3 regions of the Streptomyces sp. JLBT605 genome follow, and region 3 is predicted to be linked to each of the others. Evidence: predicted binding sites of a transcription regulator. Region 3 holds the regulator's gene; each other region holds the start of a gene.

Region 1 (10,299 bases), 950 kb from region 3:
ACGACCCGATCGCCGACGTGGTCACCAAGCTCGCCCAGGAGGAGCAGCAGTGCCTCGCCGACACCGCGGCGGGGCTGGACACCGGCCAGTTGGAGGCGGCGGTCACCGCACTCGCCGCCGCCCGCCGGATCGACGTGTACGGCATCGGCGCCTCCAACCTCGTCGGCCAGGACCTGGTACAGAAGCTGCTGCGCATCGGCCTGATCGCGCACGCCCCCGCCGACCCGCACCTCGCCGTCACCAACGCCGTGCAGCTGAGGGCGGGCGACGTGGCCATCGCGATCAGCCACTCCGGCCGCACCACCGACGTCATCGAGCCACTGCGGGTCGCCTTCGAGCGCGGGGCGACGACCGTGGCGATCACCGGCCGGCCGGACGGCGGCATCGCGCAGTACGCGGACCTCCTCCTCGCCACCTCCACCGCACGTGAGAGCGAGCTGCGCCCCGCGGCGATGTCGAGCCGGACCAGCCAGCTGCTCGTGGTGGACTGTCTGTTCATCGGGGTCGCCCAGCGCACCTACGAGTCGGCGGCCCCGGCCCTGTCCGCCTCCTACGAGGCCCTCGCCCACCGGCACGATCCCCGGACCGGCCGCTGACCCCAGGGGGTGTCCGATGAGTCGCCGCGACGCCGCGGAGACCCGGCGGAGACCCCCAAACCCGACCGGCCCGGCTCGCACCGACACGTACTCGACACGTCGACACGCACTCGACCGCCCGCTGACCCCCGACCAGCAAACGGAGAGCCGCCGTTCCATGCCTGCCACCCCCGACCCCGCAGATCTGCGCTCCCAGCTCGACACCCTGACCACCGAGGCGTTCCGTCCGGAACTGGCCGAGATCGACCAGCTCACCACCGCGGAGATCGCCCGCCTGATGAACACCGAGGACGCCGGGGTGCCCGCCGCCGTCGCCGCCCAGCTGCCCCGGATCGCCGCCGCCATCGACGGCATCGCCGAGCGGATGGCGCGCGGCGGCCGGCTGGTCTACGCGGGCGCGGGCACCGCCGGACGCCTCGGCGTCCTCGACGCCAGCGAGTGCCCGCCCACCTTCAACACCGCCCCCGGCCAGGTCATGGGGGTGATCGCGGGCGGGCCGGCGGCCATGGTCAGCTCCGTCGAAGGCGCCGAGGACAGCGAGCAGCTGGCCGCCGCCGACCTGGACCGGCTGAGCATCACCGGGGACGACATCGTCGTCGGCATCTCCGCCTCCGGCCGCACCCCGTACGCCATCGGCGCCGTCGAACACGCCCGCGCGCTGGGCGCGCTCACCATCGGGCTCTCCTGCAACGCCGGATCGACGCTCGCCGCCGCCGCCGATCACGGCATCGAGATCGTCGTAGGGCCGGAGCTGGTCACCGGCTCCACCCGGCTCAAGGCGGGCACCGCCCAGAAGCTCGTCCTCAACATGTTCTCGACCATCACCATGATCCGGCTGGGCAAGACCTACGGGAACCTGATGGTCGACGTGCGCGCCTCCAACGACAAGCTGCGTGCCCGCTCCCGCCGGATCGTCTGGCTGGCCACGGGCGCGGACGACAAGGTCATCGAGGACGCCCTGACCGCCACCGAGGGAGAGGTGAAGCCCGCCATCCTCACCATCCTCGGCGAGGTCGACGCGCCCACCGCCACCCGTCTGCTCTCCGCCTCCCACGGACACCTGCGCACCGCCCTGGAGGCGACCGGCCACGCACCGACCCGCTGATCAGCGGTCAGCCCGACTCCGGTGGCCGGCAGGTGCGGCGCAGCAGGAGGAGGGCGATGTCGTCCTGGGCGGGGCCGTCACCCGCCGAGGCGACCACCCGGTCGGCCAGCGCGGACAGGTCGTACGGGGGCACTCCCGCTGTGCCCGGCGGCCTGGGCGGCGGCGCCCCCGGCGGAGCGACGGGGGGTGTTCCCGGCGCCGCGCCGGTGCGGGGTTCGGCCGCGCCGGTGCCAGGTTCGGCCGCGCCGGTTCGGGGGTCGGCCGCGCCGGTTCGGGGCTCGAAGGCCCAGCGGGCGAGGCCGTCCGCCAGCCGGGCCAGTGACTCGCCGATGTCCTCGCCGCGTTTCTCGACCAGGCCGTCGGTGTAGAGCAGCAGTGTCGCGCCGGGCGGCAGGTCGCATACGTGGACGGGGTAGTCCTGGTGCTCGAAGCAGCCCATCGGCACCCCGCCCGGGGTCTCGATCTCGGCGACCCGGCCGTCCGGCCCGATCAGCAGTGGGCAGGCGTGCCCGGCGCGGGCCACCCGGATCCGGTCGCGGGCGGTGGAGACCTGCACCGCGACGGCGGTGGCGAAGCGGTCGGTGTCCACCTCGCACATGATGTCGTTGCCCCTGACCAGCAGCTCGGCCGGTCCCGTGCCGCCGCCGGCGTGCGCGCGCATGGCCACCCGGACGTGGCCCATCACCGCCGCCGCCCGCGCGCTGTGGCCCTGCACATCGCCCACCACGAACATCACCTGGCCGTCGGGCGCCGGGATCACGTCGTACCAGTCGCCGCCGACGTCCAGCCCGTCGGAGCCGGGCAGATAGCGCACCGCGACCTCCAGTCCGGGCAGGTCGGGAATGCTGCTGGGCAGCATCAGATGCTGGAGCTCGGTCATCTGGCGGCGCCGCTCGTCCGACAGCCGGGTCCGGCCGACGGCCTGGGCGAGCACACCGGCCGCCGCGATGCACAGCGCCTCGTCGTCTCCTGTGAACACATGGGCCCGGTCGAAACTGATCACACAGGTGCCGACCGGGCCGACGGCGGTGACCAGTGGCAGGATCGCCCACGCCTCCTGGCCGGGCAGCCGGGGCAGCTCGGCGGCGAGGGCCGCCCGGCCGCCCTGGCAGTCGGCGCGCGAGGCGAAGAACAACGGCCGCTGCTCCAGGCCGGCCAGCAGCTCCGGGCCGTCCCGCACCTCCTGGGCGCCGGCTTGCAGGGCCTCCAGTTCCGCCTCGCGGAAGCCGTGGGTCGCGGCCACCGCCAGCCTGCCGCCGTCGCTGACGTAGACGGTGATGTGGGTGGCGCCGAGCACCGGCAGCACCATGGCGGCCGCGGTGTCGATGACCTCCTGGGTGGACAGCGCCCCGGTGATCGCGCGGGTGACGCTGAGCAGGAACTCCCGCCGGGCCATGTCGCGCGCATACCGCCGGTGCTCGTCGGTGCGGTCCTGGGCGATGCCGAGCATGCCCTGCGGCCGGCCCTCGGCGTCGTGGAAGACGCGTCCCTCGGCCTTCACCCAGCGCACCGCCCCGCCCGGGTGCACCACGCGGTAGGAGGCCGTGAACTTCCCGGTCTCCACCGCCGTGGCCAGCTCGGCCTCGACAGCCTGCCGGTCCTCCGGGTGCAGCACCTCGTAGAAGGTCTCGATCCGCTCGTCGAACTCCTGCGGCGGCACCCCGAAGATCCGGCACAGCCGCTCGTCCCAGATCACCCGCCCGGAGTCGAAGTCCCAGTCGTAGAAGCCGATGTCCGCGCTGGACATGGCCAGCTCCAGGCGGGCCCCGCGGGAGCGGCTGTCGATCTGCCGGATCGCCTGGCCCAGCCGTGGGTTGCCGGCCCCGGCGGCCGCATCACCCAGGGCCAGCAGGTGCTCCAGCCGGTGCGCGCAGACCGCGGTGATCAGGTTCAGGTCGAGCTGCTCGGCGTCGCCGGGCGCCTCCGGCAGGACCCGCAGGAGTACGGTCCCCAGGCACCGGTCGTCGGCCAGCAGCGGGAAGGCGGCGAAGCCGGTGGGCTCCCAGAAGGCGTACACGTCGGGGTAGTTGGTGCGGAAGTACTCGGCCGGCGCGAAGATCGGCCGGCGCTCCCGGATCGAGCGCGGGGAGGGCAGATCGGCGTGCGGGGAGATCGTCTCGAACCGCTGCCGCGCCTCCTCGGAGTAGCCGCGGCAGGTCGCCAGCCGCAGCCGGCCGTCGTCCTGGAGGAGGTAGACCGCGCCGCTGCCGCCGCCCACCCGGGTCAGGCAGGCGTCCAGGGTCAGGGTCAGCAGCTCGGAGGTGTCGGCGCAGGCCAGCAGCCGCACCGCCGCCGCCCGCGCGGCGGCGCCGGGATCCGCCTGCGAGCCGAGGCCGGGATGCGCCGCCTGCGAGCCAGTGTCGGGGGGCGCCTGCGGGCCGGGGCCGGGATCCGCCTGCGAAGGGCCGGTCGTCCGGCCGGGGTCGGCGCCCGGGGGCGGGTCCGGGGCCGGGCCTGGGCCGGGCTCCGCACCGCGCGTTCCGCCGCCCTGTCCCGGCACTCGACCCGCCTCCGCCGTGCGACATCCCGCGGGGCACCACGGCGCCGCGGCATGTGGACGGCCCCGACGGTCGGATACGGCCCTGACGGCCGGCCACGGCCATCAGCGCCCACGACGCGCACACGGCACCACAGCCCCCGCGCCATCAGGATAAGCCGGGCACTCCGGATACGCCGCTGGGGCGGCACCCTCCGCAGAGGATGCCGCCCCAGGGCTTGAGGACGGTTGATCAACCAGAGTTGATCAGAAGTCCATGTCACCGCCCGGCATGCCGCCCGGAGCGGCCGCGGCGGCCTTCTCCGGCTTGTCGGCGATGACGGCCTCGGTGGTGAGGAACAGCGCGGCGATCGACGCGGCGTTCTGCAGCGCGGAGCGGGTGACCTTCGCCGGGTCGATGATGCCCTCGGCGACCAGGTCGACGTACTCGCCGGTCGCGGCGTTCAGGCCGTGGCCCGGGGTCAGGTTGCGCACCTTCTCCACCACGACGCCGCCCTCGAGGCCGGCGTTGACCGCGATCTGCTTGAGCGGGGCCTCCAGGGCCAGCTTCACAGCCTGGGCACCGGTGGCCTCGTCACCCTCGAGCTCGAGCTTCTCGAACACCTGGGACGCCTGGAGCAGGGCCACGCCACCACCGGCGACGATGCCCTCCTCGACGGCGGCCTTGGCGTTGCGCACCGCGTCCTCGATGCGGTGCTTGCGCTCCTTGAGCTCCACCTCGGTGGCGGCGCCGGCCTTGATGACGGCCACGCCGCCGGCCAGCTTCGCGAGGCGCTCCTGGAGCTTCTCGCGGTCGTAGTCCGAGTCGGAGTTCTCGATCTCGGCGCGGATCTGGTTCACGCGGCCCTGCACCTGGTCGGCGTCACCGGCGCCGTCCACGATGGTGGTCTCGTCCTTGGTGACGGTGACCTTGCGGGCGCGGCCGAGCAGGTCGACGCCGGCGCTCTCCAGCTTGAGACCGACCTCCTCGGAGATCACGGTGCCGCCGGTGAGGATGGCGATGTCGCCGAGCATGGCCTTGCGACGGTCACCGAAGCCCGGGGCCTTGACGGCGACGGACTTGAAGGTGCCGCGGATCTTGTTGACGACCAGGGTCGCCAGGGCCTCGCCCTCGATGTCCTCGGCGATGATCAGCAGCGGCTTGCCCGACTGCATGACCTTCTCCAGCAGCGGAAGGAGGTCCTTCACGTTGGAGATCTTGGAGTTGACGATCAGGATGTACGGGTCGTCCAGGGACGCCTCCATACGCTCCATGTCCGTCGCGAAGTACGGGGAGATGTAGCCCTTGTCGAAGCGCATGCCCTCGGTGAGCTCAAGCTCCAGCCCGAAGGTCTGCGACTCCTCGACGGTGATGACGCCTTCCTTGCCGACCTTGTCCATCGCCTCGGCGATGAGCTCGCCGATCTGGGTGTCGGCGGCGGAGATGGAGGCGGTGGAGGCGATCTGCTCCTTGGTCTCCACGTCCTTGGCCTGCTCGAGCAGGGCGGCGGAGACGGCCTCGACGGCCTTCTCGATGCCACGCTTGAGGGCCATCGGGTTGGCGCCGGCGGCGACGTTGCGCAGGCCTTCCTTGACCAGCGCCTGGGCGAGGACGGTCGCGGTCGTCGTGCCGTCACCGGCGACGTCGTCCGTCTTCTTCGCGACCTCCTTGACCAGCTCGGCGCCGATCTTCTCGTACGGGTCCTCGAGCTCGATCTCCTTGGCGATGGACACACCATCGTTGGTGATCGTGGGGGCGCCCCACTTCTTCTCGAGGACGACGTTGCGGCCCTTGGGGCCGAGGGTGACCTTGACGGCGTCGGCGAGCTGGTTCATCCCGCGCTCGAGGCCGCGCCGCGCCTCCTCGTCGAACGCGATGATCTTGGCCATGTGAAGTGGTCCTCCCAAGACGGGGTGGATTGCTCCGGACCGCGCCTGGCGCCCGCGACGGACGGCCTGCCTGCCCTTGCGGTTCCTTGCCCCGCGGGCCTGCGGGCCTCACCGACCCGGTCCTTCTTTGTCACTCTCACTCGGAGAGTGCTAAGCAATGATTAGCACTCGGCACCCGAGAGTGCAAGCTGTTGGGGCGGCACTCGAAAGGGTGAGGCGACGCCGGAGGGGCGTCCCCGGACCGCCTCCCGGCTCCACCCGCGGACAGACGGAAGGGCCCGCACCCCAGCGGGGTGCGGGCCCTTCCGTTCGCTGACGTCAGCGGTCTGCTGCCTCGGCGCTCAGGCCGACACACGGACCATGTCCGCCTGCGGCCCCTTCTGACCCTGCGAGATCTCGAACTCGACTCGCTGGCCCTCCTCAAGGGTGCGGTAGCCGTCCATCTGGATCGCGCTGTAGTGGACGAACACGTCCGCACCACCGTCGACCGCGATGAAGCCGTACCCCTTCTCCGCGTTGAACCACTTGACGGTGCCCTGAGCCATTCCTAACTCCCCTATTACTGGCCCTTGCACAGGACCGCACTCCGCGGACCCGGGTCAGACCTCACCTCCCGGTCAGTGGGAGGCGTGCGCCGGAACGCGTCGACCGCCGCTGAATGTATCTGCCCAACTGCCCAGCGCAACAGGTCAATCGGACGAGAAATCCGGAGGCGGCCGAGTGGCACTAAGCGGAGAATTACGGGGATTCAGGGCAAGTCGGGCCGGGCATAGCGGATCAACCCGGCAATTGGTGCACACAATTTGCTCACAACTTGACGGGTTCTCATATGTGATGGCGATGCGCCTGCGGGGGATTCGAGTTCAACTGTATCGCGCTTCGAAACACGGAATCGCCCCGTCCGTTTCTATCAGGACGAGGCGATTCCGGTATTACGGGGGGTTCGGGCGTGGGTCAGCCGCCCGCGACGGCCGGAATGATCGAGACGCCTGCGCCGTCCGGAGTGGCCGCCTGCAGGCCGCCCTCGAAGCGCACGTCGTCGTCGTTCACGTAGACGTTGACGAAGCGGCGCAGCTTGCCCTGGTCGTCCAGGACGCGCGCGGCGATGCCCGGGTGGTTCTTCTCCAGGGACTCGATGACCTCGGCGAGGGTCGCGCCCTCGGCGCTCACCTCGGCCTGCCCGCCGGTGTAGGTACGGAGAATGGTCGGGATTCGGACGTTGACGCTCATGCGAGGCCAGCCTCTCGGAACGATTCCAGCGTGGGGCGGATGGTTGCGGACGGCCCCGTCGTGGGCGCGACCGCGTCCAGCGTCTTGAGGCCGTCACCGGTGTTGAGGACGACGGTCGTCAGGGCCGGGTCGAGCAGGCCGTTGTCGATGAGCTTCTTCGTCACCCCGACCGTCACCCCGCCCGCGGTCTCCGCGAAGATCCCCTCGGTGCGGGCCAGCAGCTTGATCGCGTCCACGATCTGCTCGTCGGTCACGTCCTCCACCGCTCCGCCGGTGCGGCGCGCGATGTCCAGGACGTACGGGCCGTCCGCCGGGTTGCCGATGGCGAGGGACTTGGCGATGGTGGCGGGCTTCACCGGCCGCACCACGTCGTGCCCGTCCTTGAAGGCGCGGGAGACCGGGGAGCAGCCCTCCGCCTGAGCGCCGAAGATCTTGTAGGGCTTGTCGGCCACCAGCCCGAGCTGGATCAGCTCCTTCAGCCCCTTGTCGATCTTGGTGAGCTGGGAGCCGGAGGCGATCGGGATGACGATCTGGTCCGGCAGCTCCCAGCCCAGCTGCTCGCAGATCTCGTAGGCCAGCGTCTTGGATCCCTCGCCGTAGTACGGGCGGAGGTTGACGTTGACGAAGCCCCAGCCCTCGCCGAGCGGGTCGCCGATCAGCTCCGAGCAGAAGCGGTTGACGTCGTCGTAGGTCCCCTCGATGCCGACCAGGTCACCGCCGTAGACGGCGGCCATGACGACCTTGCCGGCCTCCAGGTCGTGCGGGATGAAGACGCAGGAGCGGAACCCGGCGCGGGCCGCGGCGGCGCCCACCGCGCCGGCGAGGTTGCCGGTGGAGGAGCAGGAGAGGGTGGTGAAGCCGAAGGCGCGGGCCGCCTCGACGGCGATGGCGACCACCCGGTCCTTGAAGGAGTGGGTCGGGTTCCCCGAGTCGTCCTTGATGTGCAGCGCGCCGGTGATGCCCAGCTCGCGCGCGAGGTTGTCGGCCTTGACCAGCTTGGTGAAGCCCGGGTTCAGGTTGGGCTTCTCCGCGACGTCGCCGGGGACGGGGAGCAGCGGGGCGTAGCGCCAGATGGAGTTCGGTCCGGCCTCGATCCGCTTCCGCAGCCCCTCCGGATCGCCGGTCGGCAGCGCGTAGGCGACCTCCAGCGGACCGAAACACTCCGCGCAGGCGAAGATCGGGCCGAGGGCGAAGCGCTCACCACACTCGCGACAGGAGAGCGCGGTGGCGGGGCCGAGGGCCACGGTCTTCGAGTCGGCTCCGCCGACGGGGGTAGAGGTGGTTCCGGATTCGACAGCTTGCACAGCCATGGAGGCGAGGCCCTTTCTCCTCATCTTCCTCACGACGCACCTCGCCGTGAGACGGAATTGGCACCTTCCCTAGCCGGGAGCCTCACGTGAGATGAGTTAAGAACCGGCTGGAGGGTTGCCGGGGCTTCAACGGGCCGTGTCCCTCTGCCCCTCTGGATGAGCGGTATGGCGCTGGGCGATGCCCAGGCGTTTGTCGGCGGAAGGGACCCCGGCATGCGACGGTCCTCCGCGTTGTTCAAGACTGTATCCGAAGCCTCGGAGACGGGAAGGGCCGTTCCGAACCGCGAGATGCGTCACCCGGCGCGTACGCGCGACCACCAGCGCGTACCCACCCGTGCCGCTGATCACCGCTCACACAGGGGAGTCGTACATCGTGCTGGAAGAGGTGGAGCGCTGGCTGGCCCAGCGGTCCTGGTCCGCTGCCGACCGTCCGCTCGACCAGCTGCTCGCCGCGAAGGGCGCCACCGGGACCACGGTGAGCGTGGTGCTGCCCGCGCTCAACGAGGAGGCCACGGTCGGCGCGATCGCCGCCACCATCCGGCGCGAGCTGATGTCCCCCACCGCGCCACTCGTCGACGAGCTGATCGTGGTGGACTCCGGCTCGACGGACCGCACCGCCGACGTCGCCGCCGCGGCCGGCGCCACGGTGGTCCACCGGGACTCCCTGCTCCCCCGGCTCCCCGCCCTGCCCGGAAAGGGCGAGGTGCTGTGGCGTTCGCTGCTGGCCACCAGCGGCGACATCGTCTGCTTCATCGACGCCGATCTGCGGGACTTCTCCGCCGAGTTCGTCTCCGGGATCGTCGGCCCGCTGCTGACCGATCCCGAGGTGCAGTTCGTCAAGGCGATGTACGACCGGCCGCTGGTGGCCGGGCCGGAGGCGCCGGGCCCGGGCGCCGGGCCCGGGCCCGATCGGTCAGCCGCCGGCGCGGCGACGGGCCAGGGCCAGAGCCAGGGCCAGGGCCAGGGCGGCAGGGTGACCGAGCTGGTCGCCCGGCCGCTGCTGAATCTGCACTGGCCGCAGCTGGCCGGCTTCGTACAGCCGCTCGGCGGGGAGTACGCGGCCCGCCGCAGCCTTCTGGAGCGGCTCCCCTTCCCGGTCGGATACGGCGTCGAGCTGGGCCTGCTCGTCGACTCCCTGCACACCGTCGGCCTGGACGCCCTGGCCCAGGTGGACGTGGGCGTCCGCATCCACCGGCACCAGGACAGCCAGGCGCTGGGCCGGATGGCCGCGGCGATCTACCGCACCGCCCAGCTCCGGCTGGCCCGCGGCCATCTCATCCGGCCCCGCCTGACCCAGTTCGAGCGGGCGGAGCGGGGCTTCGTGCCGCGCACCACGGCCGTGGACACCGAGGAGCGGCCACCGATGATCGAGATCCCGGAGTACGCCACGCGCCGCGCGGCCTGACCCACCACGCCGCCTGACCCGTCCCGCACGCCCCGGGTAGTGCGAGCGGCGCAGCTCACGTTTGCGCGCCGCGGCGCGCGGCTAGGCTCGCGGCATGGCGTTCGACCGCTCAGGCGCCCAGGGCGCCCAGGTCCTGGTGGCTTCCAACCGCGGCCCGGTCTCCTACACCCCGGGCGACGACGGCACGCTCATCGCCCGGCGCGGTGGCGGCGGCCTGGTCTCCGGACTCAGCGCGATCGGCCCGAAAGCGTCCGAGGCGCAGCCATCGGACGCACGACCATCGGGCG
Region 2 (10,299 bases), 2.2 Mb from region 3:
GGACGCCGATGCCGGCGACCACGCGGGTGGTGCAGATGGAGCCCGGGCCAACGCCGACCTTGACGCCGTCCACGCCGGCGTCGATCAGCGCCTGGGCGCCGTCCCGGGTGGCGACGTTGCCGCCGACCACGTCGACGTCGATGTTGGACTTGATCTTGGCGATCATGTCGAGGATGCCGCGGCTGTGGCCGTGCGCGCTGTCCACGACCAGGAAGTCCGCACCGGCCTCGACCAGCGCCTGGGCCCGGTCGTACGCCTCGTCACCGACACCGACCGCGGCACCGACGATCAGCCGGCCGTCCGCGTCCTTGGCGGCGTTCGGGTACTTCTCGGCCTTGACGAAGTCCTTGACCGTGATCAGGCCCTTGAGCACGCCCGCGTCGTCGACCAGCGGCAGCTTCTCGATCTTGTGCCGGCGGAGCAGCTCCATGGCGTCCTCGCCGGAGATCCCGACCTTGCCGGTGACCAGCGGCATCGGGGTCATGACCTCGCGGACCTGACGGCTGCGGTCCAGCTCGAAGGCCATGTCGCGGTTGGTGACGATGCCCAGCAGCTTGCCCGCCGGGTCGGTCACCGGCACGCCGCTGATCCGGAACTTCGCACAGAGCGCGTCCGCCTCGTGCAGCGTGGCGTCCGGGCCGACCGTGATCGGGTCGGTGACCATGCCCGACTCGGAGCGCTTGACCAGGTCGACCTGGTTGGCCTGGTCCTCGACGGACAGATTGCGGTGCAGCACGCCGGCGCCGCCCTGGCGGGCCATCGCGATGGCCATCCGGGACTCGGTGACCTTGTCCATCGCGGCGGAGAGCAGCGGCACGTTGACCCGTACGTTCCGGGTGATCCTGGACGAGGTGTCGACCGCGTTCGGGAGCACCTCGGAGGCGCCCGGCAGCAGCAGCACGTCGTCGTACGTCAGCCCGAGCATCGCGAATTTCTCAGGCACCCCGTCGACGTTGTCAGTCATGACACCCTTCCAAATGGTCTTGCCCAGCGCGGACTCCCATGCTAACGGCCTGAGCAGGTGTCCCATTCCACAGCCGATGAGGACCGCGTCACTTGTATGTTTCTACGGAACCGCGGGGGCGTGCCGCGCCGTGCCGGACCGACTACTGCTCGGCGAGGGCGCGCAGCCTGCTCAGCGCACGGTGCTGGGCGACGCGCACCGCGCCCGGCGACATCCCCAGCATCTGACCGGTCTCCTCAGCGGTGAGCCCGACCGCCACCCGCAGCAGGACCAGCTCGCGCTGGTTCTCCGGGAGGTTGGCCAGCAGCTTCTTCGCCCACTCGGCATCGCTGCTGAGCAGCGCCCGCTCCTCGGGGCCGAGCGAGTCGTCCGGCTGCTCCGGCATCTCGTCCGAGGGCACCGCGGTGCTGCCCGGGTGGCGCATCGCGGCCCGCTGGAGGTCGGCGACCTTGTGCGCGGCGATGGCGACGACGAACGCCTCGAACGGCCGCCCGGTGTCGCGGTAGCGCGGCAGCGCGCACAGCACCGCCAGGCAGACCTCCTGGGCCAGGTCGTCCACGAAATGCCGGGCGTCTCCGGGAAGCCGGGAGAGCCGGGTCCGGCAGTAGCGGAGGGCGAGCGGGTGCACCCGGGCGAGCAGATCGTGGGTGGCGCGCTCATCCCCCTCGGCAGCGCGGCGAACCAGGGCACCGATCTCACCCCGGCCTGTGGCCACGGCTGACCCCAGGCTCTCGTCGTCACGCATCGGTCCATGGTGCCTTGGCATCAAACGTTCCACGGCACCGCCCTCGTAGTTGTGCACCGAACCGTTACGCGCCGGTGTCTTCGCACTCACGTCCCACGCCTCCCCCTTTCGGGTAAGCCCAACCCCGCGCCCAGAACTTCGCCGATACCTTGTGACCGTGCCGCACGGCGGCGGGCAGGTCGTGTCCGTCATGAGGTTCTTCCGGCCGAGTGAGTTTCCTCGGCCTGTGCCAGGGAGGGAGTCACACCTCAAGGATGCGGCATCGGATGAGCTTTCGGCGTATGCCCTCGACGTGACGAGGTCGCGGTGCGGGCCGCCGGGCGGCCGACTCGCACCGCGACCTCATCGCGCTGGACCCCGCACTGGGCTAGCGGACCAGGCCCCAGCGGAAGCCGAGGGCCACCGCATGGGCCCGGTCCGAGGCGCCGAGCTTCTTGAAGAGACGCCGGGCGTGGGTCTTCACGGTGTCTTCCGAGAGGAAGAGCTCCCGGCCGATCTCGGCATTGGACCGGCCGTGGCTCATGCCCTCCAGCACCTGGATCTCCCGGGCGGTGAGCGTCGGGGCGGCGCCCATCTCGGCGGACCGCAGCCGACGCGGGGCGAGCCGCCAGGTCGGGTCGGCGAGCGCCTGGGTCACGGTGGCGCGCAGCTCGGCGCGGGACGCGTCCTTGTGCAGATAGCCGCGGGCGCCCGCGGCGACCGCGAGCGCGACGCCGTCCAGGTCCTCGGCGACCGTCAGCATGATGATGCGCGCGCCCGGGTCCGCCGAGAGCAGCCGACGGACGGTTTCGACACCGCCCAGGCCGGGCATGCGCACGTCCATCAGAATCAGGTCCGAGCGGTCGGCGCCCCAGCGGCGGAGGACTTCCTCGCCGTTGGCCGCCGTGGTCACACGCTCGACGCCGGGCACGGTCGCGACCGCGCGCCGCAGCGCCTCTCGGGCAAGCGGGGAGTCGTCGCAGACGAGGACGGATGTCATGGCCGCCCTCCGCAGCTGATGCGCGTCACCTTGAGCCTCCAGGCTGGTACGTATCGTCACCGAGCGATTGATCGACTCGGACATCCGTCCGAGCGCTTGATCCATCAACCGCCTCCGCACTCTCAACGACGGTCACCCGAAAGAGTTACGGGGTCCGGCGGCCACCTTGAACACTCTACGTGAGGGAGTGGACACAGAGCAGCTTCATCGCATCTGTCGCGCCCGTTTCGAAGCCATGCCCGGTTCGGTGGCATTTGAGGACTTTGCTTCCAATCTGGTGCCATGTGTGGCTAGATTCGCCATGAGTCATATTTTCATCTGCTCACACAGCGGATGGGCGGTCCTGAGCACCGCGTCCACCGACCAGAACCACGAGGGGATAAGAAGCAATGGCCGATTTCTCCCGCCTACCCGGCCCCAACGCCGACTTGTGGGACTGGCAGCTGCTCGCCGCGTGCCGCGGGGTCGACAGCTCACTCTTCTTCCACCCCGAGGGCGAGCGAGGCGCGGCCCGCAGCGCCCGTGAGGCCTCGGCGAAGGAGGTCTGCATGCGCTGCCCGGTACGCGCCCAGTGCGCGGCGCACGCGCTGGCGGTGCGTGAGCCGTACGGCGTGTGGGGCGGCCTCACCGAGGACGAGCGCGAGGAGTTGATGGGGCGCGCCCGGCATCGGGTGATCGCGGCATCGGGTGCGTCGAATCCCTGAGGGGGTCGACGCACCTTCGCAGTGAAAAATCGTTTCTGCGCCTGACTGGAAGCGCCCGCCAGGAGCCGCGCTCGCCTGGACCCGTTCCTGCCTGGGCCCGCGTCCGCCGGGGCCACTTCGGCCCCGGCCCGCGGCTCAGCGGCGGGCCGCCAGCTCCAGGCGCTCCAGCGTGGCCGCCACCGCCGGCACCCGGGCGAGATCCGGCAGGGTCAGCGCGACCACCTCGCGCTGCACGGCGGGCTCGACCCGCACCGCCCGGGCGCCCTTGGCTCGTACCGACTCCAGCGCCAGCTCGGGGAGGACCGCCACCCCGAGCCCGGCGCCCACCAGGCCGATCACCGCCGGGTAGTCATCGGTCGCGAAGTCGATCCGGGGGGTGAAGCCGGCGTTCTCGCAGACCTCCACCAGGTGGCGGCGGCACCGCAGGCAGCCCGCGATCCACGGCTCCCCGGCCAGCTCGGCGATGCCCACCGACTCGGCCTCGGCGAGCCGGTGCCCCTCCGGGACGACCCCGACCAGCCGGTCCGAGAGCAGCGGGCGCACCACCAGGTCATCCCATTCGGCCTCGGCCGCCGGGTCCGAACCCCGGACCTCCGGGTAGCGGAAGGCCAGGGCGATCTCGCAGTCGCCCGCGCGCAGCATCTCCGCCGAGCGCGGCGGTTCGGCCTCGACCAGCGAGACCCGGGTGCCCGGGTGCGCGGCGCGCAGCCCGGCCAGCGCGGTGGGCACCAGGGTCGAGCTGCCGCTGGGGAAGGAGACCAGCCGGACCCGGCCGGCCCGCAGCCCGGCGATGGCCGCGACCTCCTCCTCCGCCGCGGTGAGCCCGGCGAGGATCCCGGCCGCGTGCCGCACCAGCGCCTCGCCCGCCTCGGTGAGCCGCATCTCGCGTCCGGTGCGGACCAGCAGCGGGGTGCCCACGGACTGTTCGAGGGCCTTCATCTGCTGGCTGACGGCGGGCTGGGTGCAGCCCAGGTCGCGGGCGGCGGCGGAGAAGGAGCCACTGGCGGCCACCGCGCGCAGCACCCGGAGATGACGTGCCTCGATCATGGCTCGAGCATAAGCGCCGCTTGGGGGTGGGCGGGAAAATCGGCCGGTCGCTTTTAGCCGGCGATCTTCGCCCGCGCCGCCGTGATCGTGCTCGGCGATCCCCGCCCGGCGGCTCCGCACACCGCTTGGGCGTGCGATTACCCGTTGGCGAGGGCGGGCGGGCGCCGCTTACCGTGCGGTCATGCACCTGATCTCCGTGAACCTCGCGCACCCGTACGCCTCGGAACACACCGACCTCGGCCTCACCGGCATCGACAAGCGACCCGCGACCGGGCCGGTGGCGGTGGCCGCGCCCGGCCCCAAGGGCGTCGGCGGCAGCGGCGTGGCCGGGGACACCATCTGCGATCTGCGTCACCACGGCGGCGAGCACCAGGCGGTCTACGCCTACGCCCGGGAGGATCTGGACGACTGGGAGCGGGCGCTCGGCCGCGAGCTGCCCGGCGGGGTGTTCGGCGAGAACCTCACCACCAGCGGCCTGGAGGTGAGCGGCGCGCTGATCGGCGAGCGCTGGCGGATCGGCCGCGATCTGGTGCTGGAGGTCACCTCGCCCCGCATTCCGTGCCGCACCTTCGCCGGCTGGCTCGGCGAGAAGGGGTGGGTGAAACGGTTCACGGAGGCCGCCGCCCCGGGCGCGTATCTGCGGGTGGTCCAGCCGGGCGAGATCCGGGCCGGGGATCCGATCGAGATCGTGCACCGGCCGGACCACGAGGTGACGGTGGCCTTCCTGTTCCGCGCCAGGACCACCGAACGGGCGCTGCTGCCCCGGGTGCTGGCGGCCGGTGAGGCGCTGAACCCCGAGTCCCGGCTGAAGGCGGAGGCGTACGCGGCGAAGACGTCGCCCGGACCCATGTCGCCCGGATCCACGTCGTCCGGAAGCATGCCGTCCGGAAACTGAACCTTTCACCCGGTCCGGGCCCCGGGCCGCGGGCGTGTCAGCCGTCCATCGAGCTGACAGCCCGCCAAGTCCCGGGCCCTGCCCCGCCTGCCGCACGACCGGCACGGCTACCGTGCGTCCATGACGACTGCACTGATTACCGGATCCACGGCGGGCATCGGCGCCGCGTTCGCGCGCCGGCTCGCCGCCGAAGGGCACGACCTGGTGCTGGTGGCGCGGAATGAGCCGCGGCTGCGGGAGCAGGCCACCGAACTGCACGACCGGCATGGCGTGGAAGTGGAGGTACTGCGGGCCGACCTGTCCGAGGACGACGGGATCGCGGCGGTCGAGGCCCGGGTGTCGGACGCCAAGCGTCCCGTCGATCTGCTGGTGAACAACGCGGGGTTCGGCCATCGCGGCCACTTCCTCGAAGTGCCGGTGGCCGACGAGCTGACGATGCTGAAGGTGCACTGCGAGGCGGTGCTGCGGCTCACCACCGCGGCCCTGGGCCCGATGCGGGAGCGGGGGCGCGGCGGGATCGTCAACGTCGCCTCGGTGGCGGCGTTCGTGCCGCGCGGCACCTACGGGGCCAGCAAGGCATGGGTCGTGCAGTTCACCCAGGGGGTGGCCCGGGACGTGGGCGCTCCCGGGGTCCGGCTGATGGCGCTCTGCCCCGGCTTCGTTCGGACCGAGTTCCACGAGCGGGCCGGGATGGGCACCGACAACGTGCCCAACTGGATGTGGCTGGACGCGGACAAGCTGGTCGCCACGGCGCTGAAGGACCTGGCGCACGGCAAGACGCTGAGCATTCCCGACCCTCGGTACAAGGCGCTGATGGGCGTGGTGAAGCTGGTGCCGCGCCGGGCGCTGACCGGGGTCTCCTCGCGCGCCGGGCGGCGTTACGGACCCGGCAGGCCCTGATCCGAGCGGGCTACCGGGCCGGGCATACCGCCATAGACTGGTCATGGGGCATCCCGTACCAGGAGGCGCCATGACATTCGTACAGATCATCGATTGCAAGACCGACAAGCTGGAAGAGCTCAACCGGCTCATGGACACCTGGGTCGAGCACACCCAGGGCAGGCGGACGGCGACGCACTCGATCGTCGGCTCGGACCGGTCCGATCGCTCGCATGTCATCGAGATCGTGGAGTTCCCGTCGTACGAAGAGGCGATGCGGAACTCGCAGATGCCGGAGACGGATCGGATCTTCCGGGAGATGGTCGCGCTCTGCGACGAGATGCCGATGTTCACGGACCTCGATGTGGTCCGGGACGAGCAGCTCAACAAGGCGATGGCGCGCCGCTTCTTCGAGGAACTGGCCGGGGGCGACTACGTCGGGTTCGACGAGGTGGTCGCCGAGGACTACCACGACCACGACCAGGCCAACGAGCGGGACACGATGGGCCGCAACGGCTTCCGCCAGGAGGTCGCCGGCTACCGCCAGGCGTTCGACTTCGACTTCCTGGTCGAGGACCAGATCGCCGAAGGCGACCGGGTGGTGACCCGGTGGAGCTGGCGCGGGACCCACACCGGCGACTTCAAGGGGATACCGGCCACCGGCCAAGAAGTGACGATGACCGGCACCACGACCTTCCGCTTCCAGGACGGAAAGATCGCGGAGGGCTGGTGGAACTGGGACAACCTCAAGCTGATGCGCGAGCTGGGCGCCGTGCAGACGCGGTGAACCCGCCCGCCGGGCACCGCGCGCACGGCGGGCGCGGCACGCGGTGACGCGGCCCGGGCGCGGGTGGCGCGGACATGGGCGAGGCCCGGATTCCCGTGCGGGAATCCGGGCCTCGGCCGGATGAGTGCCTGGCTCAGTGAGAGCGCCGGCTCAACTGAAGCGCCTGGCTCAGTGGGCGTGGCCGTGACCGTGGCCGTGGCCCGCGGCGGCCTCTTCCTCTTCCTTCTTCTCCACCACGAGGGTCTCGGTGGTGAGCAGCAGGGAGGCGATGGAGGCGGCGTTCTCCAGCGCGGAGCGGGTGACCTTGACCGGGTCGATGACGCCGGACTTCACCAGGTCGCCGTACTCGCCGGTGGCGGCGTTGAAGCCCTCGCCCTTGTCGAGCTCGGCCACCTTGGCGGTGATCACGTAGCCCTCGAGGCCGGCGTTCTCGGCGATCCAGCGCAGCGGCTCGACGGCGGCGCGGCGGACCACGGCGACACCGGTGGCCTCGTCGCCGTCCAGGCCCAGGTTGCCCTCGAGCACCTTGACGGCGTGCACGAGCGCGGAGCCACCGCCGGAGACGATGCCCTCCTCGATCGCGGCGCGCGTCGCGGAGATGGCGTCCTCCAGACGGTGCTTCTTCTCCTTGAGCTCGACCTCGGTGGCGGCACCGACGCGGATCACGGAGACACCGCCGGCCAGCTTGGCGAGGCGCTCCTGGAGCTTCTCGCGGTCCCAGTCGGAGTCGGTGGCCTCGATCTCGGCCTTGATCTGCGCGACGCGACCGGCCACGTCGTCCGCGTTGCCCGCACCGTCGACGATGGTGGTGTCGTCCTTGGTGACGGTCACGCGGCGGGCGGTGCCCAGCACGTCCAGACCGGCCTGGTCGAGCTTGAGGCCGACCTCCTCGGCGATGACGGTGGCACCCGTGAGGGTGGCGATGTCACCGAGGATCGCCTTGCGGCGGTCGCCGAAGCCGGGGGCCTTGACGGCCACCGCGTTGAAGGTGCCGCGGATCTTGTTGACGACCAGCGTGGACAGCGCCTCGCCGTCCACGTCCTCGGCGATGATCAGCAGCGGCCGGGAGCCACCCGCCTGGATGACCTTCTCCAGCAGCGGCAGCAGGTCCTGGATGGAGGAGATCTTGCCCTGGTTGATCAGGATGTACGGGTCGTCCAGGACGGCCTCGAGACGCTCCTGGTCGGTGACGAAGTACGGGGACAGGTAGCCCTTGTCGAAGGCCATGCCCTCGGTGAAGTCCAGCTCCAGGCCGAAGGTGTTGGACTCCTCGACGGTGATGACACCGTCCTTGCCGACCTTGTCGATCGCCTCGGCGATCAGGTCGCCGACCTGCTTGTCCTGGGCGGACAGCGCGGCGACGGCGGCGATGTCGGACTTCTCGTCGATCGGGCGGGCGGTCGCCAGGAGGTCCTCGGAGACGGCCTTGACGGCCGCGTCGATGCCCTTCTTCAGGGCGGCCGGGGAGGCGCCGGCGGCGACGTTGCGCAGACCCTCGCGGACCAGCGCCTGGGCCAGCACGGTGGCGGTGGTGGTGCCGTCACCCGCGATGTCGTTGGTCTTGGTCGCCACCTCCTTCACCAGCTGGGCGCCGAGGTTCTCGTACGGGTCCTCGACCTCGACCTCGCGGGCGATGGTGACACCGTCGTTGGTGATGGTCGGGGCGCCGAACTTCTTGTCGATGACGACGTTGCGACCCTTGGGGCCGATCGTCACCTTCACGGTGTCGGCAAGCTTGTTGACGCCACGCTCGAGGGCGCGACGGGCGTCCTCGTCGAACTTCAGGATCTTCGCCATGGGAGCTCTCCAGGTCCTCTCACAAAGAACTGCGCCCCTGCCCCCGGCCACGCATTGAGCGGCAGACGCGGGAACCAGGGGCGCAGATCACAAGCAAACTTCGGTGACTTACTTCTCGATGATCGCGAGCACGTCGCGAGCCGAGAGGACGAGGTACTCCTCGCCGTTGTACTTCACCTCGGTGCCGCCGTACTTGCTGTAGAGCACGACGTCGCCGACGTTGACGTCGAGCGGAAGGCGGTTGCCCTCCTCGAAACGGCCCGGGCCCACGGCCAGGACGACGCCCTCCTGGGGCTTCTCCTTGGCGGTGTCCGGAATGACCAGGCCAGAGGCCGTGGTCTGCTCGGCGTCCAGCGGCTGGACCACGATGCGGTCCTCGAGCGGCTTGATGGCAACCTTGGAGCTGGCGGTCGTCACGATCCGACCTCCCCCTTCGGAGATCTCACGGGGTTAACTGTCTGAGGTGGCGACCAGGTGGATCCGTCGTCGCGGGTGCCGGACCTGCCCGTCGCGCTGCTGGCACTCCACGGTGTGGAGTGCCAGCCCCGAGACTAGGACGCGGTTAGCACTCAGTCAACTAGAGTGCCAATCCGTCGGGCGCGTCACGATCCGCGCGCGCCCCCACCACGGCCGCGCACGGGGAGAATGAGCGGGTGGATGTTGACGCCTTCGAACGACTGCTCACCCCCGAGGGGCAGCGGCTGCTGACCGAGCTGCGGGACTTCGACCCCGGCCAGGAGCTGGCCACCGCCACCCGGCTGCGCCGCGAGCACCCGGCCGAACTGGTCTCGGCGGCGCTCGGCCAGGCCCGGCTGCGGCAGCGGGCGGAGGCGAAGTTCGGGGACGACGCCTACCGGATGTACTTCACCCCGAACGGCCTGGAGCAGTCCACCCGCGTGTCGGTGGCCCGCTACCGCGCCGAGCGCTTCGCCGCGCACGGACCGGTGGAGGTGCTGGACCTGTGCTGCGGCATCGGCGGTGACGCGCTCGCCCTCGCCCGGCGCGGCTTCGTCGTCCCGGCCGTCGACCAGGACCCGCTGACCTGCGCGGTGGTGCGGGCGAACGCGGCGGCGCTGGGCGTGTCGGAGCTGCTGATCCCGGTCTGCGCCGATGTCACCACCTACCCGGAGGCCAGGGGGTACGAGGCGGTCTTCATCGACCCCGCGCGGCGCGGCGGCCGCGGCCGGATCTTCGACCCGGAGGCGTACTCACCGCCGCTGTCCTGGGCGGTGGAGACCGCCCGTACGGCCCAGTTCGGCGCCATCAAGATCGCGCCGGGCATCCCGCACGAGGCGATCCCGGACGAGGCCGAGGCGGAGTGGATCTCGGACGGCGGCGACGTGAAGGAGGCCGTGCTGTGGTTCGGCGCCGAACCCGGCGTGCGGCGGGCGACCCTGCTGCCCCAGGGCGCCTCGCTGGTCGGCCGCGGCCTCCCCGATCCGCAGGTACGCCCGGTCGGCCGCTATCTGTACGAGCCGGACGGCGCGGTGATCCGCGCGCAC
Region 3 (10,299 bases):
TGCCCGATGGTGAGCCCGTGCCCGACGACGGGGCGCTGCCCCGCCAAGCGCTCGACGGGGCCTCGGTACGGCCGCTCGGCTTCTACCTCCATGTGCCCTACTGCGCCACCCGCTGCGGCTACTGCGACTTCAACACCTACACGGCGAGCGAGCTGCGCGGCTCCGGCGGCGCCCTCGCCTCGCGCGACAACTACGCCGACACCGTGATCGAGGAGATCCGGCTGGCGCGGAAGGTGCTGGGCGACGACCCCCGCCCGGTCGAGACCGTCTTCGTCGGCGGCGGCACCCCGACCCTGCTGCCCGCGGCAGACCTGTCCCGGATGCTCGCGGCGATCCGGGACGAGTTCGGGCTGGCCGAGGGCGCGGAGGTCACCACCGAGGCCAACCCGGAGTCGGTGGATCCGCGCTACCTCACCGAGCTGCGCGAGGGCGGCTTCAACCGGGTCTCCTTCGGGATGCAGAGCGCGCGGCAGCACGTGCTGCGCGTGCTGGACCGCACCCACACCCCCGGCCGCCCCGAGGCATGCGTCGCCGAGGCGCGGGCGGCCGGCTTCGAGCACGTCAACCTCGACCTGATCTACGGCACGCCGGGGGAGAGCGACGACGACTGGCGGGCCTCGCTGGACGCGGCTCTCGGCGCCGGCCCCGACCACATCTCGGCCTACGCGCTGATCGTCGAGGAGGGCACCCAGCTGGCCCGGCGCATCCGGCGCGGCGAGGTGCCGATGACGGACGACGATGTGCACGCCGACCGGTACCTGATCGCCGAGGAGGCGCTCTCCGCGGCCGGATTCCACTGGTACGAGGTGTCCAACTGGGCCACCTCCGAGCCGGGACGCTGCCGTCACAACGAGCTGTACTGGCGCGGCGCGGACTGGTGGGGCGCGGGCCCCGGCGCGCACAGCCACGTCGGCGGGGTGCGCTGGTGGAACGTCAAGCACCCCGGCGGGTACGCCCAGGCGCTGAGCGAGGGGCGCTCGCCGGGCGCCGGGCGCGAGCTGCTCAAGCCGGAGGACCGGCGGGTGGAGCGGATCCTGCTGGAGCTGCGGCTGGTGGACGGGTGCCCGCTGGAACTGCTCGCCCCGGCCGGCGCGCGGGCCGCCGCGCAGGCGGTGACGGACGGGCTGCTGGAGCCGGAGCCGTACGCGGCGGGGCGGGCGGTGCTGACGTTGCGGGGGCGGTTGCTGGCGGATGCGGTGGTGCGGGACCTGGTGGACTGATGTTGTGCCGGGGCTCCGCCCCGGACCCCGCTCCTCAAACGCCGGACGGGCTGGATTTTCCAGCCCGTCCGGCGTTTGAGGACAAAGCGGGAAGGGGCGGGGTGGGGAACAGAGCGTTCCGGGCGCGTACCGGACTCACGGCGCCGTGACGAAATCGATCAGCTCCTCGACTCGCCCCAGGAGCGCGGGCTCCAGATCGCGGTAACTGCGGACACACCGCAAAATGCGCTGCCAGGCCGCGCCGGTGTTCTCCGGCCAGCCCAGGGCCCGGCAGACGCCCGTCTTCCAGTCCTGGCCGCGCGGCACCGCCGGCCACGCGCGGATGCCCACCGACGACGGCTTCACCGCCTCCCAGATGTCGATGTACGGGTGGCCGACCACCAGCACGTCGGGGCCGGTGACCTCCGCCGCGATGCGGGACTCCTTGGAGCCCGGGACCAGATGGTCCACCAGGACGCCGAGCCGGGCGTCCGGGTCGGGGGCGAAGCCGCGCACGATCGCCGGAAGGTCGTCCACCCCCTCCAGGTACTCCACCACCACACCCTCGACGCGCAGGTCGTCGCCCCAGACCCGCTCCACCAGCTCGGCGTCGTGGCGCCCCTCGACGTAGATGCGGCCCGCGCGGGCGACCCGCGCCCGGGCGCCGGGGACCGCGATCGATCCGGAGGCGGTCAGCCGGGGCCCGGCCGGGGCGGGCGCGCTCGGCCGGACCAGGGTGACCACCTTGCCCTCCAGCAGGAAGCCGCGCGGCTCCATCGGGAAGACCCGGTGCTTGCCGAAGCGGTCCTCCAGGGTGACGGTCGGGCCCTGGGCCGTCTTCTCGCAGCGGATGACCGCCCCGCAGAAGCCGGTACTGATCTCCTCGACCACCAGATCGGTCTCGGCGGGCACCTCGGGCACCGGCGCCTGACGCTTCCACGGCGGGGTCAGATCCGGGCCGTACTCTCTGCTGCGCACCGGCCGACGATACGAAGAAATCCCTGGTGGCGGCTACGACACGCCGAAAGCCGCGGCGAGATCCCGGCGCTGGGCCCGGACGAAACGGGCATCCACCACCGCGCCGTGGCCGGGCACGTACCGCGCGTCCTCCCCGCCGAGCTCCAGCAGCCGGTCCAGCGCGGCCGGCCACCGGCCGGGGACGGCGTCCGGCCCGGCCTGCGGCTCGCCGGACTCCTCGACCAGATCGCCGCAGAACACCACCTCGGGCCGGCCGGGGACCAGCACCGCCAGATCGTGGCCCGAGTGGCCGGGGCCGACATTGGCCAGCAGCACCCGCCGCCCGCCGCCGAGGTCGATGGTGATCTCCCCGGAGACCGCGTGCTGCGGCAGGACGAGGAAGTCGACGGCCTCGGTGGCCGCGTCGGCGTCCGCGCCGTGCCGGATCGCGTCCGCGCGCAGCTCCTCCCGTTCGCGTTCCATCAGCTCGGCCAGGCCCACCGCCCCGTACACCTCGCACCCCGCGAAGGCGGCGGTGCCCAGCACATGGTCGAAGTGCGGATGGGTGAGCGCGATGTGGGTGGGGCGGTGGCCGAAGAGCGCGGTGACCTCGCGGCGGATCTCCGCCCCGTCACGCAGCCTGGAGCCGGTGTCGACCACCAGCACACCGCTCTCGCCCGCGATCGCGCCGACCGTCGCGTCCCAGCCCGGCATCCTGCGCCGCGCCACCCCCCGCGCGAGCCGCTCCCACCGCGCCGTCCCGTCCTCGGCCCCGGGCGCCTGGCCCCCGGTTCCGGGCATGCTGCTGTCGTCCATGGTCTCGACGCTAGTCAATCGGGACGGCGGACGGCGGGCGGACGACCGCCGCCGCGGCGCCCGTTGTCCACAGCGACTGGGACGGCTCTTGCCCCGTCCGTGGCACCCGGCCGTACACTGGCTCAGGAAAGATCTGGCACTCGCGCGGGCTGAGTGCCAGGGGGAAGGTCCAAGGACTCGGACGACTCGGCCGGAGTGGAGGTGCGCGCATGCTGAGTGAACGCAGGCTCGAGGTATTGCGCGCCATCGTCCAGGACTACGTCGGCACCGAGGAGCCCGTCGGTTCCAAGGCGCTCACCGAGCGGCACCGGCTCGGGGTCTCCCCGGCCACCGTGCGGAACGACATGGCGGCCCTGGAGGAAGAGGGGTACATCGCCCAGCCGCACACCAGCGCCGGGCGCATCCCGACCGACAAGGGCTACCGCCTCTTCGTGGACAGGCTCGCGGGCGTCAAGCCGCTGTCCCCGGCCGAGCGCCGCGCCATCCAGAACTTCCTGGACGGCGCCGTCGACCTGGATGACGTGGTGGGTCGCACCGTGCGGCTGCTGGCGCAGCTGACCCGGCAGGTCGCCGTGGTGCAGTATCCGTCGCTGACCCGCTCCACGGTGCGGCATGTGGAGCTGCTGGCGCTGGCCCCCGCCCGAGTGATGCTGGTGCTGATCACCGACACCGGTCGGGTCGAGCAGCGCATGGTGGACTGCCCCTCCCCGGTGGGGGAGACGGCCCTGGCCGATCTGCGCGCCCGGCTCAACAGCCGGGTCGTGGGCCGGCGCTTCGCGGATGTGCCGCAGCTGGTGCAGGACCTGCCGGAGTCGTTCGAAGCGGACGACCGGGGCACGGTCTCGGCCGTGCTGGCGACACTCCTGGAGACCCTGGTCGAGGAGACCGAGGAGCGGCTGATGATCGGCGGCACCGCCAATCTCACCCGCTTCGGGCATGACTTTCCTCTCACCATCCGGCCCGTCCTGGAAGCGCTGGAAGAGCAGGTCGTCCTGCTCAAGCTGCTGGGCGAGGCCAAGGATTCGGCCATGACCGTGCGCATCGGGCATGAGAACGCCCACGAGGGGCTGAACTCCACGTCCGTCGTCGCGGTCGGCTACGGTTCGGGCGACGAGGCGGTCGCCAAACTCGGCGTGGTCGGACCGACCCGCATGGACTACCCCGGAACGATGGGAGCGGTACGCGCAGTGGCACGTTACGTCGGACAGATCCTGGCGGAGTCGTAAGTGGCGACGGACTACTACGCAGTCCTGGGCGTGCGGCGTGATGCCTCGCAGGACGAGATCAAGAAGGCGTTCCGGCGGCTCGCGCGCGAGCTGCACCCGGACGTCAATCCGGATCCGAAGACCCAGGAGCGGTTCAAGGAGATCAACGCCGCCTACGAGGTGCTGTCGGACCCGCAGAAGAAGCAGGTCTACGACCTCGGCGGCGACCCGCTGTCCAGCACGGGCGCGAGCGCCGGCGCGGGCGGCTTCGGGGCGGGCTTCGGAAACTTCTCCGACATCATGGACGCCTTCTTCGGCACCGCCTCGCAGCGCGGACCGCGCTCCAGGACGCGGCGCGGCCAGGACGCCATGATCCGTCTCGATGTCGAGCTGGACGAGGCGGCTTTCGGCACCACCAAGGACATCCAGGTCGACACCGCCGTGGTGTGCACGACCTGCAGCGGCGAGGGCGCGGCGCCGGGCACCTCGGCCCAGACCTGCGACATGTGCCGCGGCCGCGGCGAGGTCTCCCAGGTCACCCGCTCCTTCCTGGGGCAGGTCATGACCTCCCGGCCCTGCCCGCAGTGCCAGGGCTTCGGCACCGTCGTGCCCACCCCGTGCCCGGAGTGCGCCGGCGACGGCCGGGTGCGCTCCCGCCGCAACCTCACGGTCAAGATCCCCGCCGGTGTCGACAACGGCACCCGGATCCAGCTGGCCGGTGAGGGCGAGGTCGGCCCCGGCGGCGGCCCGGCCGGTGATCTGTACGTCGAGATCCACGAGCTGCCGCACCCGGTCTTCCAGCGTCGCGGCGACGACCTGCACTGCACGGTCACCATCCCGATGACGGCGGCGGCCCTGGGCACCAAGGTGCCGCTGGAGACCCTCGACGGCCTGGAGGAGGTCGACATCCGGCCCGGCACCCAGTCCGGCCAGTCGATCCCCCTCCACCAGCGCGGCGTCACCCACCTGCGCGGCGGCGGCCGCGGCGATCTGATCGTGCACGTCGAGGTGCAGACCCCGACGAAGCTCGACCCGGAGCAGGAGGAGCTGCTGCGCCGGCTGGCGAAGTTGCGGGGCGAGGAGCGGCCGATGGGTGAGTTCAAGCCAGGACAGCAGGGCCTGTTCTCGCGCCTGAAGGACGCGTTCAACGGACGGTAGGCGCCCGGTCGAGGTCCCCGGGGTGTTCCCGGGGACGCTGCCGAGCCCGGACAGCAAGGCGTGATCTCGCGCCGGAGGGGCGCGTTCCGCAGGCGGTGGGCAACCTTCGGCCACCCTGGCGGACAGAAGTCCGGCGGCATTACTGGTCGGTGCGGAGAACGTGACACGATGTGTTCATGTCCTCCGCGCTGACCGATCTTTTTCGGTATCCGATCGTGCAGGCCCCCATGGCGGGTGGCGCCTCCTGCCCTCTTCTCGCCGCCGCCGTCTCCGGAGCGGGCGGCCTCGGCTTCCTCGCCGCGGGCTACAAGACGCCGGAGGCGATGTACGAGGAGATCAAACAGCTCCGCGGGCAGAGCGACCGCCCCTTCGGCGTGAACCTCTTCATGCCGCAGCCGGCGATCGCCGACCCCACCGCCGTCGAGGTCTACAGCGAGCAGCTGGCGGGCGAGGCGGCCTGGTACGAGACCCCGCTGGGCGACCCCGACTCGGGCAACGACGACGCGTACGAGGTCAAGCTCGCCATCCTGCTGGATGACCCGGTTCCGGTGGTCTCCTTCACCTTCGGCTGCCCCTCCCGCGCGGTGCTGGAGGCCTTCGCCAGGGTCGGCACCCGGACCGTGGTCACCGTCACCTCGCCCGCCGAGGCGCAGGCCGCCCAGTGGGCGGGGGCCGGCGCGGTCTGTGTCCAGGGCATCGAGGCGGGTGGCCACCAGGGCACCCACCGCGACGACCCGCAGGCCGACGGCACCAGCGCGGGCCTGGGCCTGCTCGCCCTGCTCGGCCTGGTCCGCGAGACGGTGCAGATCCCCGTCATCGCGGCCGGCGGGCTGATGCGCGGCGCGCAGATCGCGGCCGTGCTGGCGGCGGGCGCGAGCGCCGCGCAGCTGGGCACCGCCTTCCTGGTCTGCCCCGAGTCGGCGGCCAACCCGCTCCACAAGCGGGCCATGACCGACCCGCTGTTCGGCCGGACCGAGCTGACCCGGGCCTTCTCCGGCCGCCCGGCCCGCGGCCTGGTCAACCGCTTCATGCGGGAGCACGGCCGGTACGCGCCCGCGGCCTACCCCCAGGTGCACCACCTCACCTCGGGGCTGCGGAAGGCGGCGGCCAAGGCCGGCGACCCCCAGGGCATGGCGCTGTGGGCCGGTCAGGGCCACCGGCTGGCGCGCGAGATGCCCGCCGCCCAGCTCGTCGAGGTGCTCGCCGCCGAGATGGACGCGGCGCTGGGCACGGTGACGTATCCGCGCGGCGGTGTGGTCTCGTGACCGCCCCCGTCTTCGTCGTCGAATCCGTGCCGGATGCCGGGGAGTTCGTCCTGGACGGCCCGGAGGGGCGGCACGCGGTCTCGGTGCGGCGGCTGCGCGCCGGCGAGGAGCTCGTGCTCACTGACGGGCTCGGCACCTGGACGGAAGCTGTGGTGCTGGCCGCCGAGGGCAAGGACCACCTGGTCGTGCGGGCGGCCGGCCGCACCGTCGAGAAGCCGCCGTCGCCCCGGATCACCGTCGTCCAGGCCCTCCCCAAGGGCGACCGGGGCGAGGTGGCCGTGGAGACCATGACCGAGACCGGGGTGGACGCCATCGTGCCGTGGGCCGCGTCCCGCTGCATCACCCAGTGGCGCGGCGACCGGGGTGCCAAGTCGCTGGCCAAATGGCGTGCCACGGCCCGGGAGGCGGGCAAGCAGTCGCGCCGGGTCCGCTTCCCCGAGGTCGCCGAGGCGATGACGACCAAGCAGGTCGCGGCGGTGCTCGCCGGGGCCGACTTCGCCGCCGTGCTGCACGAGGACCGGGAGGCCGGCAGCGCGCCGCTGGCCACCGCCGCGCTCCCGGCCGCCGGTGAGATCGTGCTGGTCGTCGGCCCCGAAGGGGGCGTCTCCCCGGAGGAGTTGGCGGCCTTCGCCGAGGCCGGGGCGGCGCCGTACCGGCTGGGGCCGAGCGTGCTGCGGACGTCCACGGCGGGCACCGCGGCCGCCGCGCTGCTGCTCGGGCGCACCGGCCGCTGGTCCTGACCGCACTCGCGCGAGGCACGGGTCGGCCTGCACCAAGGGCCCGGAACGGCGGCGCCACGCTTCCTCAGCGCCCTTGAGACCAGAGGCGCCTGTGTGGCCGAAGACCGTCTTCCCGAGCCACTGTCGCGGTGAGAGTCTGTCCCCTATGGGGGTATTGAGCCATGTGAAGCGCGGCGCGATGCTGCCGGCGGTCGCCCTGGTCGGGATCACGCTCGCCGGCACCACGGGCTGCGATCCGGACGAGGATCGCGGACTCACGCCGATCGGCGCGGCCTTCACCACGGACAAGGTCGCCACCAAGGCCCTGGAGCGCGGCGGCATCAAGGTGCGCTGGATGTCCTGCACCGGTGACGCCAAGGGCAAGCACGTCGCCGGGTCCTCGCACCCGCCGCTGCGCGAAGTGGACGTGGACTGCCAGGGCAGGGCCGAGAAGGGCGATGCCGACATCACGGTCGACGGCGTGGTGACGTATGTGCGCAAGGGCAAGTGCGTCAAGGGCGATCTGACCGCGAAGGTGGCCGACCGCAGGGTCTTCCGCGCCAAGGTGATCGGCGAGTGCGGCGGCTCGGGCGGCTCCACCGGTCGCGGCTCCTCCTGACGGACACCGGCGCACACCGGCCCGGGCGGAGCACTGGCGCACACCGGCCGGGCGGCGCCGCTGCCCAGCGCGGCCCCGGTGCCCAGCGCGGCCCCTGCGGAGCGGGAGGTACGACGGCGGGCGCGGGCCGCCCGGTAGCATCCCCGGCGTACGCATCCGTAACTGCCGCGACATCAAGGAGCCCCGGTGGCGGGAGAACCGCAGGCGGACTGCCTGTTCTGCAAGATCGTGAAGGGGGAGGTCCCGGCCGACGTGGTCCGGGAGACCGAGACCACCCTCGCCTTCCGCGACATAAACCCGCAGGCGCCCACCCACGTCCTGGTGATCCCCAAGGTTCACCACCCGGACGCCGCCTCGCTGGCGGCGGCCGAGCCGGGCATCGCGGCGGACGTGCTGCGCGAGGCCGGTGAGGTGGCCAAGGCGGACAAGGTCGACGGCACCGGATTCCGCATCGTGTTCAACACCGGCACCGGCGCGGGCCAGACGGTCTTCCACGCGCACGCCCACGTCCTGGGCGGGCGCGGTCTGAACTGGCCCCCCGGATAAGCACCTTGTCCGCACGAGAACTGGTCGTCCTGGGCACCGCCAGCCAGGTCCCGACCCGGCACCGCAACCACAACGGCTATCTGCTGCGCTGGGACGGCCAGGGCATCCTCTTCGACCCGGGCGAGGGCACCCAGCGCCAGATGCTGCGGGCCAAGGTCGCCGCGCACGACATCCACCGGATCTGCGTCACGCACTTCCACGGTGATCACTCACTGGGCCTGGCCGGTGTCATCCAGCGCATCAACCTCGACCGGGTGCCGCACCCGGTCGTCGCCCACTACCCGGCGAGCGGGCAGCGCTTCTTCGACCGGCTGCGGTACGCCACCGCATACCGGGAGACGGCCCGGATCACCGAGGAGCCGGTGGCGGCGAGCGGCGTGCTGGCCCGGACGCCGGGCTTCTCGCTGGAGGCGCGGAAGCTCTCGCACCCCGTCGAGTCCTTCGGCTACCGGTTGGTGGAGCCGGACGGCCGCCGGATGCTCCCCGACCGGCTGGCCGAACACGGCATCGCCGGCCCCGAGATCGGCCGGCTCCAGCGCACCGGCTCGGTGGTCATCGACGGGCGTACGGTCACCCTGGACGAGGTCAGCGAGGAGCGGCCCGGGCAACGCTTCGCGTTCGTGATGGACACCCGGATGTGCGACGCGGTGCACGCGCTCGCCGACGGCTGCGACCTGCTGGTCATCGAGTCGACCTTCCTCGACGAGGACGAGGCGCTCGCCGTCGAGCACGGCCACCTGACGGCCGGCCAGGCGGCCTCGGTGGCGCGCGACGCGGGGGTGCGCCACCTGCTGCTGACGCACTTCTCGCAGCGCTACGACGACCCGGACGACTTCGAACGCCAGGCGCGCGCGGCGGGCTTCGAGGGCGAACTCACCGTCGCCCGGGACCTCATGCGGGTGGCCGTCCCCAAGCGTCTGCCGGTACCTCCTCCTCGCGGCTGACCAGGAAGGAGACCACCTTCCCGGTCGGCACCGGCCTGGAGACCAGCTCCGTCACCATGGCCTGGAGCAGGAACAGCCCGCGGCCGGTCTCTGCGTCCCAGGCCACCTCGGCCGGCACGGCCATCCGCGGGCTGGCGTCCTCCACCATCACCAGCACGCCCTCGTCCCGCTCGGCCAGGGTCAGGGTGCACTTCGCGCCGTGCCCGACGTGCTTGTGGACGTTGGTCAGCAGCTCGCTGATGCCCTGGGCGACGATCTGCCGCACGCGTTTGCCGTGACCCCACTGGCGCAGCCGCTCGTTCGCCTCCCGGCGCACATGCTGGATCTCCTCCGGGTGCGCGGTCACCTCGGTCACGCTGGTCCTCGCCCGGACCTCCTCCGGGGGAACCCGCTGCCCGGAAGCGCAGGGGACGCTGAGATCTGCCATGGGAACCCTTCGCCAGGACCCCGTGCGGAGGGCATCTGATCATGCCGTGTGCACGCAGTGTTCGGGGGATCACAGGGTGGCCCGCAAGGCCGGTGGGGCGCAAGCGTGTTGAGGACACAGCCAGGCGTGTCACCCGCCACACCCCCCGGAACCCGCCACCACGGGGGAGCCGGCCCGGTCCCGCCCCGGCGCGCTCTCGGTGGCTCCTCCCGGCTCCCCCGCTTCCCCTGGCTCTTTGTGGCTCTTCACGGCTCTTCGTGGTGCGGACGGGCCGGGTGGTGGACGATTGAACACGAGCACGGAACGACCGGGGAGCGCACGGTGACGACACACGACGGTGATCAGCCCGCCATCGCGGACCCGCTCATGGATCAGCTCCCGGACCAGCTCCTGGACCCGCTGGCAGCCCTGCGCCGCCCCGGTGACCCGCCCTGGGACGTCCAC

Evidence for each region. Region 3 encodes HrcA, which represses chaperone genes, less so after heat shock. Its sites were predicted from a motif close to TTNGCACTCNGNNNNNCNGAGTGCNAA; they were not measured.
Region 1: groL (chaperonin GroEL) is a predicted target of HrcA. The motif match lies at 6,195-6,221, and genes of this name have one in related genera.
Region 2: groES (co-chaperone GroES) is a predicted target of HrcA. The motif match lies at 9,360-9,386, and genes of this name have one in related genera.

Annotation. Positions count from the first base shown of each region.
Region 1 is NZ_CM177087.1:3,808,557-3,818,855, reverse strand. Features, by position in the region: gene AC4BDD_RS16590 (MurR/RpiR family transcriptional regulator) at 1-596, shown strand, start outside; gene murQ (N-acetylmuramic acid 6-phosphate etherase) at 754-1,701, shown strand; gene AC4BDD_RS16580 (SpoIIE family protein phosphatase) at 1,709-4,201, opposite strand; gene groL (chaperonin GroEL) at 4,445-6,067, opposite strand; gene AC4BDD_RS16570 (cold-shock protein) at 6,409-6,612, opposite strand; gene AC4BDD_RS16565 (MoaD/ThiS family protein) at 7,022-7,297, opposite strand; gene thrC (threonine synthase) at 7,294-8,607, opposite strand; SAM riboswitch class I at 8,625-8,770, opposite strand; gene AC4BDD_RS16555 (glucosyl-3-phosphoglycerate synthase) at 8,981-10,012, shown strand; gene AC4BDD_RS16550 (alpha,alpha-trehalose-phosphate synthase (UDP-forming)) at 10,107-10,299, shown strand, end outside.
Region 2 is NZ_CM177087.1:2,529,543-2,539,841, forward strand. Features, by position in the region: gene guaB (IMP dehydrogenase) at 1-964, opposite strand, end outside; gene AC4BDD_RS11260 (sigma-70 family RNA polymerase sigma factor) at 1,107-1,709, opposite strand; gene AC4BDD_RS11265 (response regulator transcription factor) at 2,077-2,688, opposite strand; gene AC4BDD_RS11270 (WhiB family transcriptional regulator) at 3,078-3,392, shown strand; gene AC4BDD_RS11275 (LysR family transcriptional regulator) at 3,528-4,439, opposite strand; gene AC4BDD_RS11280 (MOSC domain-containing protein) at 4,621-5,334, shown strand; gene AC4BDD_RS11285 (SDR family NAD(P)-dependent oxidoreductase) at 5,455-6,234, shown strand; gene AC4BDD_RS11290 (ester cyclase) at 6,305-7,000, shown strand; gene groL (chaperonin GroEL) at 7,169-8,797, opposite strand; gene groES (co-chaperone GroES) at 8,906-9,214, opposite strand; gene AC4BDD_RS11305 (THUMP-like domain-containing protein) at 9,451-10,299, shown strand, end outside.
Region 3 is NZ_CM177087.1:4,755,420-4,765,718, forward strand. Features, by position in the region: gene hemW (radical SAM family heme chaperone HemW) at 1-1,220, shown strand, start outside; gene AC4BDD_RS20680 (DUF3097 domain-containing protein) at 1,356-2,177, opposite strand; gene AC4BDD_RS20685 (MBL fold metallo-hydrolase) at 2,211-2,957, opposite strand; gene hrcA (heat-inducible transcriptional repressor HrcA) at 3,182-4,198, shown strand; gene dnaJ (molecular chaperone DnaJ) at 4,199-5,335, shown strand; gene AC4BDD_RS20700 (nitronate monooxygenase) at 5,512-6,600, shown strand; gene AC4BDD_RS20705 (16S rRNA (uracil(1498)-N(3))-methyltransferase) at 6,597-7,340, shown strand; gene AC4BDD_RS20710 (hypothetical protein) at 7,486-7,938, shown strand; gene AC4BDD_RS20715 (histidine triad nucleotide-binding protein) at 8,125-8,484, shown strand; gene AC4BDD_RS20720 (ribonuclease Z) at 8,490-9,428, shown strand; gene AC4BDD_RS20725 (ATP-binding protein) at 9,376-9,855, opposite strand; gene AC4BDD_RS20730 (carbohydrate kinase family protein) at 10,222-10,299, shown strand, end outside.